One region of the Halomonas sp. BM-2019 genome, then DNA from elsewhere that is predicted to be linked to it. Evidence: riboswitches for the same ligand, from Rfam matches in the RefSeq annotation. Region 1 holds a riboswitch; the other holds the start of a gene.
The links. A riboswitch is a leader RNA that binds a small molecule or an ion and turns the genes downstream of it on or off. The one in region 1 is predicted to bind thiamine pyrophosphate.

Region 1 (3,400 bases):
TCGGGCTCGCTGATCTCGCGCAGCCAGTCGGTGATGCGCGCCGAGTCGCGGCCGGCGGCCCAGGCATTCCAGTCGGAGCTTGTGCTCATCGGGCGTCTCCCTTGAGGGTGGGTTGGAATCTCGCCCCCGGGCGCCGCCAGGCAACCAGCAGGCTGGCAAGCGTGGAGGCGACCAGCGCCCCCAGGAAGGGCGGGAGTGTCGGAATGCTATCCGGGAAGGTGGCGGCGAGCACCCCGGCGGAAAGACTCCCCAGGGTGATCCAGCCCGGCAGCACCGCGCCGAGCAGGCCCGCCACGCCTCCTGCCACCGCGGCGAGCGGCGACATGCGCCGCCACAGGCCCAGCAGCACCGGCAGCAGGATGGCGGCGCACAGCAGATCGGCGATCAGGAACAGGCGCAGCACCGAGAAGCCCTGCAGGGCCACCCACACCACCGGCAGCATCAGCGCCACCGTGACCCAGCGCGCCGCCCGCACCGAGAGCCCCTGCCGGCCGGAGCTTGCCACCGCCATGGAGGCGATGGCGTTCTGCAGGGTATCGACGCTGGAGGCCACCAGGGTGACCGCCAGCACCAGGGCCGGCAGCGCCAGCCAGGCCGGCGCCGCGGAGAGCAGCGCGAAGAAGGGAATCGGCGGCTCGCCCAGGGGCAGCGCGTGCATCGCCGCCACGATGCCGAGCCCGCCGATGGCCATCACCACCAGCAGGCTGCTGGCCCCGCCCAGCAGGGCCCCGCGGGCCAGGGCGCGATCGTCCTCGGCGGCCCACACCCGCTGCCAGTAGCCCTGGTGGAAGAGGTTCGCCGCGGTGACGGCGATCACCAGGGTGAGCGCCACGGAGAACGCGCTGCCGGCGGGAACGGCGGGCATTACCGCCTCGGCCGGCATGGGGGGCAGCCACCACCAGGCCACGCCGCCCACCAGCACCAGCAGGACCAGCAGCAGCCAGGCCTGCCAGCGGTCGGTGGCGAGGCTCGCCCGCAGCCCGCCCAGGGTGGTGTAGACCAGGGTGACCGCCGCCACCCCGAGGATCACCAGCGCCGGCGGCACGTCCGAGAGCAGCGCGGCGATGGCGCCGATGGCGGTGAGCTCGGCGGCCAGGAAGATCGCCATGTAGGCCACGGAGACGCAGGAGACCCAGCGCCGCACTCCGGCACCGTAGCAGGCCTCGGCGAACTCGCCGATGCTGCGCCCCTTAGGCAGGTGGCGGCGGATCGCCGGGCCGTAGAGCCCCAGCACGATGAAGGGCAGCGACGAGCCGATGGCGTAGCCGGCGAGCGCCACCGGCCCCACGAAGGCGCCGATCTCCGGCGGCGCGAAGAGGATCCAGGCGCCCATGCTGGAGGCCAGGAACGACAGGCCGATGGCCTGGGCGCCCTGGGAATTGCGGGCGGTGACGTAGTCATCGAGCCGACCGTCGGCCCGGCGGGCCCGCAGGCCCAGGAACGCAAAGCACAGGAGCGCCGCGCCGAGCACGGCAGACGTCAGGTAGGGCATGTCGCGCTTCCTCCGCCGGCATGAACCGGATCAGGTTCCAGGGTCGGCGCTTGGCCCTCTCAGCCCCCGCGGATGCGGCGGGACTCCCCTGGCGACAAGTGGATGTATTGTAGGGATCCTTCTTCGAGTCACGGCCGGCCTGGCCGATAGCGGAAGGAACGAGGTTCATGATAGCGCATGCGCTTGGTTCGAACGACCACCGCCTAACTCCGGTATCGCCCCTGGGCACCGCCGATCAATCAAGCACCAAACTGGGACCGAGACCTGGGGAAGAATCACGGCGATAACCCGGTGAACTGGCTATGGTGTATCTGGAAGCGGTCGAGCCCATAGCACGAATTGACCGTGGCGCCTGCCAACACAACCATCCAACGGGAGAGGTTTGTCGTGAAAACTCAACGATTAGTGAGAAGCTGGATTGCGGGAGTTGTGCTTCTGGCGGTATCGGCCGCTGTCTTGGCGCAGTCGGAGGACCGGCACGTGGTGGTGCTCGCCACCGGTGGCACCATAGCCGGGGCCGGGGCAACCGCCGCCGACAGCGCGACCTACGCCGCCGCAACGGTACCAGTCGATAAGCTACTGGCGGGCCTGCCCGAATTGGAAAATCTTGCTCGGGTCAGCGGAGAGCAGGTCTTCCAGATCGCCTCCGAAAGTTTCAACAACGAGCATCTGATCACCCTGGGCCAGCGCGTGTCGGAGTTGACCAAGCAGGACGATGTCGACGGTATCGTCATCACCCACGGCACCGATACCCTAGAGGAGACCGCCTTCTTCCTGAACCTGGTGGTGCAAACCGACAAGCCCATCGTGCTGGTAGGCTCCATGCGCCCCGGCACCGCCCTGTCCGCCGACGGCGCCCTGAATCTCTACGGCGCCGTGAGCGTTGCGGCCAGCGAGGACGCCAGAGGCAAGGGGGTCCTGGTGACCATGAACGACGACATCCTGAGCGGGCGCGACGTCAGCAAGAGCATCAACATCAAGACCAGCTCTTTCCAGAGCCAGTGGGGCCCGCTCGGAATGGTGGTCGAAGGGCGCAATTACTGGTTTCGTGACCCGGTCAAGCGCCACACCACTTCATCCGAGTTCAACATCGATGATATCGACTCCCTGCCAGCCGTCGATATCGTCTACGGCTACGGCAACATGAACACCATTGGTATCGAGGCCTACGGCGAGAGCGACATCGCGGCACTGATCCATGCCGGTACGGGTAATGGCTCGGTGGCGGCACCAGCGGTCGATGCCTTGAAGGCGCTGCGTGACCAGGGGGTGATGATCATCCGCTCTTCCCGCGTGCCCGCCGGGTTCGTGCTGCGGAACGCCGAGCAGCCCGATGACGACTACGACTGGGTAGTGGCCCACGACCACCGCCCGCAACAAGCTCGTATCCTGGCCATGGTGGCCCTGACGATGACCGATAACAGCGAGGAGCTGCAGCGGATCTTCTGGGAGTATTGACCGACTGACAGCAACGGCACGCGAACACAAGGGCTGGGGCCGGCGGCTCGCAGCCCTTGTCAGGCGAGGCCAATCTGTCAACACGAACTCGCCACTTGGTGCCTCCCTTAGACCTCCCGCGGCACCCGGCCCATCAGGTAGAACTCCTCGTTGGACGGGGTGCCGGCCAGGGTGACCAGGCGGTTGGACATACCGAAGAAATCGCGTAATTCGTCCTGCCGATGGGCCAGCATCTTGAAGACGTTGGCCACAAAGCCGCCTTCTCCTGTACCGCCAGATTCACGTCGCTGAGGTTCCGTGACAGGTCATGTTATGCCGGCCGCGCCTCCTCGAAGAGTTCCGCTGGCATTGGGTGTTCGAGCTCCCAGATCATGGCAATGGGGCGATCACCCTCATACCCGTTTAGCGCCTTGGCCGGGCCTAAGAAGATAAAGGGTGCCGTCTCGCCCT
Region 2 (3,400 bases), 2.0 Mb from region 1:
TCGATCTCGGCCGCCGGGTCGGTGTAGGGGCCGGAGGTGTCGTAGACCAGCAGGGGCGGGTTCTCCTCGTCGGCACCGGAGGTCTTGGTGGGCGACAGGCTGATCTCGCGGAAGGGCACGCGGATATCGGGGCGCGAGCCCTCGACAAAGACCTTGCGCGAGCCGGGCAGGGGCCGGATGGCGGCCTCGTCGACCTTGGCGGTCTCGGCCAGGAAGTGGGCGGTCTTGCTCATCTGATGTTCTCCCCAGGGGATATCGTGTCGATGTTTCAGGGAGGACAGCTTGGGGAGGACAGGGGCAGGGGAGGCATCCCGCTGCGTGTCGCTTGATCCCTACGCTGGTCCTAGCCAGTTCAGGTTCAACGGGATCCAGGCTTTCTCTATGGCGAGAGGCATGATCTCAGCCGTCGTCAACGGCACCCCGTCAAGCGCGTGGTCGGATGATCGGTCGATCATCAGTCTGACGCCGCCCGCCGGCCTGACCAGAACCAGCGGACGGATGGCGATGGAGCCAGCGCTACAGGGCGCGATCCAGCCCCATCTGCCAGAAATCGATTTCGAGGCGGATGGCGTCGCGGAACACCTCGGTCAGCTCGGCGAAGCGTGCCGCGCTCACCTCGGCGAGGCGTGCATCGAGCCAGGCGATCTCGGCATGCATGGCGGCCTGGAACTCGTCGCTTTCGTACATGGCGATCCAGGCGTCATAGGGGTTGGCGTCGCCACGCACCGTTTCCACCCGCTCGCCCAGCCAGTTGGCGATCACGCCGTAGCCCACCAGGCAGGGGGCCAGCGCCACGTGCAGGTCGAGCAGATCGCCGCGGTGGCCGGTGTCCAGCACGTAGCGGGTATAGGCCAGGGTGGCACGGGCCTCGGGCAGGGCGGCGAGCTCGGCCTCGGTGATGCCCCACTCGCGGCAGTAGCTCACGTGGAGGTCGAGCTCCACGTCGAGGATCGCCTTGAGGCCCTCATGGGCGTGGCGCAGGTCGCTGAGGCTGCGGCTCTTGTAGGCGGCCAGGGCGTAGGCCCGGGCGAAGTGGATCAGGAAGAGGTAGTCCTGCTGCAGGTAGTGGCGGAAGGCCTCGCCGTCGAGGGTGCCGTCGCCGAGGGCGCACACGAACTCATGCTCGATATAGGCGTGCCAGTCGTCCGCGCAACTGGCGGTCAGGTCACTGAAGCGATACCCCATCATGCCTCCGGTCTGTGGTCGATCCGGGGCGGGCAGGGGAAGGGTGGCCGGGAGGGGCGCTTGGAGGCGCCAGGACACCGCTTGATTCCTACGCCGGTACGAGCCGGATCAGGTTCCACGGGATCGGTGCTCGGGCCTTTGCCCCTGCGCCATCTCAGCCGGATTCACCGGCACCCCGTCAAGCGTGAGGCCCAGTCTAGCAGGTTGTGGGCGGGTTGCCAGGGGCGGCAAGGAAAATGGTTGGAAATAATTTCCATTTTTGCGTAATGGCGCCTCAGTAGAGCCGGAACTCCTGATGGCGGGGGTGCCCCTCCTGCTGCTGGATCACCTTGCGGTAGCGCTTGTACTCCCACTGGTACTGGGCCGGGTCCAGGGCGATGGCGGCCTCCACGCAGGCGTTGACGCCGGTGGCCGAGGTCGGCTCGTCAGCCGCGTAGACGCGCGCGTCGGCGGGGAGGAAGTGGATCTCGAAGCCGCGGCCGGGAAGGCGCCGGGCGACCCCGGTGACCACCCGGGCCTCGGTGCGCGCCACCAGCTTGGGCAGCAGGGTGGCGGTGTAGGCGAGCCGGCCGTAGAAGGGCGCGAAGACGCCGCTGCCCCAGTCCGGCTCCTGGTCGGGCAGGATGCCGATCGCCTCGCAGCGCTTGAGCGCCTTGAGCAGGGCGGCCACGCCGCGGGGGTTGGTGGGCACCAGGCTCGCGCCCATGCGTTCGCGCCCGGCGCGGGTCACGGCGTCGAGCTCGGCGATCTTGGGCGGCTCGTACATGGCGGTGAAGGGGAAATGGCTGGAGAGCCAGAAGTTGAGCACCTCCCAGTTGCCGAAGTGGGGCGCCAGCACGATCACGCCGCGCCCCTCGGCGCGGGCCTCGTCGAGCAGCTCGCGGCCGTGCACGGCGAGGATCGCGGCCTCGACGCGCTCGGGGTCGCCCATCCAGGCGAAGCCCAGCTCCAGCATGGTGGCGGTGGAGTGGGTCAGGCTCGCCCGGGCCAGGCGGCGGCGCTCGGCGCGGGTCCGCTCCGGGTAGACCTCGCCGAGGTTGATCTCGGTGACCTCGCGCTCGCGGCGGCTGAAGCGGTGCACCAGGGGGCCGGCAATCCGCGACAGGCGCCACAGGGTGGCGAGCCGGAGGCCGGCCAGCGTCCGCCAGAGGGTGGCGATCGCGCGGGCCTGACGGGGGCTGGACTGGGAGCGGGTCTCGGCCATCTCGAACGAATCCGTGCCTAGAAGAGCCAGGTGTCCACGTTGTCGGGGGCGCGCTTCTCCTGCAGGCCGCGAAAGCCCTTCACGCAGCGCACGATCAGCCACACGGCCACGGCGATCAGCAGCGGGATGCCGATGGCGACCAGCACCAGGACGGTGGCAACGGTGGCGTAGAGCAGGCCGATCCAGAAGGTGCGGATCTGGTAGCGATAGTGCTCGTCGAGCCACTCGGGCCCCTTGCCGCGGTAGACATAGGCGATTACCACCCCGATCACCGAGGTGAAGCCCACCACAAAGCTAGCCAGGTAGAGGGCGTAGACCACCATGGGCATGGTGGTGTCGGAGGGGCGGCTCGAATCGATGACGCGGTCGTCGCGCGAGTTGTCGCTCATGGTCATCCCTGAATGGGTGAATGTCTGGGGCCCATGATACCGGCCGGGCGCGGCCTTGCCATCATCGCGCCGGGCGACTGATCTCCAGCAGGTTGCCGTCCGGGTCGCGCAGGTAGAGCGACTCCAGCTTGCCGGTGGCGCCCTGGCGCTCCACGGGGCCGAGCTCCACCTCGACGTCCAGCGCCTCCAGGTGGCGGGCCACCTCGTCCAGGGGCAGCAGGCTGCGCAGGCAGATGTCGATGCTGCCGGGAGTGGGTGTCGCCGCCCGGGGTTCGATGTCCGTGGCGGTCCAGTGCAGGCGCAGGGCCAGGTCGCCGAGGATCAGGTCGACGCGCTCGCGGTCGCGGTAGCGCACCTCCAGCCCCAGCACCCGGGAGTAGAAGTCCACGGCGCGGGAAATGTCGGTCACGGTGATGACCAGATGATCCAGACCTGACAGCATTCGGTTCTCCTTGGAGGATTGCTCTGCCACAGAGGATACGATGATGCCGACCTGCCCGCTATGCGCATCGGCCGATACGGCCTTCTACCATCGCGATGCGCGGCGCGACTATCGCCGCTGCCGGCGCTGCGACCTGGTGTTCGTGCCGCCGGCCTTCAGGCTGTCGCCGGCGGAGGAGCG

Region 2: linked by a shared signal. The riboswitch ahead of tenA (thiaminase II) and the one ahead of J5F18_RS18080 (sodium:solute symporter) in region 1 are both predicted to bind thiamine pyrophosphate.

What each region holds. Positions count from the first base shown of each region.
Region 1 covers NZ_CP071922.1:3,648,782-3,652,181, forward strand. Annotated here, with positions in the region: gene J5F18_RS18075 (TenA family protein) at 1-89, opposite strand, end outside; gene J5F18_RS18080 (sodium:solute symporter) at 86-1,492, opposite strand; TPP riboswitch at 1,482-1,592, opposite strand; gene J5F18_RS18085 (asparaginase) at 1,880-2,950, shown strand; partial or broken gene J5F18_RS18090 (alkylhydroperoxidase) at 3,058-3,150, opposite strand; gene J5F18_RS18095 (DUF3427 domain-containing protein) at 3,261-3,400, opposite strand, start outside.
Region 2 covers NZ_CP071922.1:1,498,949-1,502,348, forward strand. Annotated here, with positions in the region: gene thiC (phosphomethylpyrimidine synthase ThiC) at 1-233, opposite strand, end outside; TPP riboswitch at 313-433, opposite strand; gene tenA (thiaminase II) at 517-1,185, opposite strand; TPP riboswitch at 1,254-1,373, opposite strand; gene J5F18_RS07565 (lipid A biosynthesis acyltransferase) at 1,460-2,389, opposite strand; gene J5F18_RS07570 (DUF4870 domain-containing protein) at 2,407-2,784, opposite strand; gene J5F18_RS07575 (VOC family protein) at 2,840-3,220, opposite strand.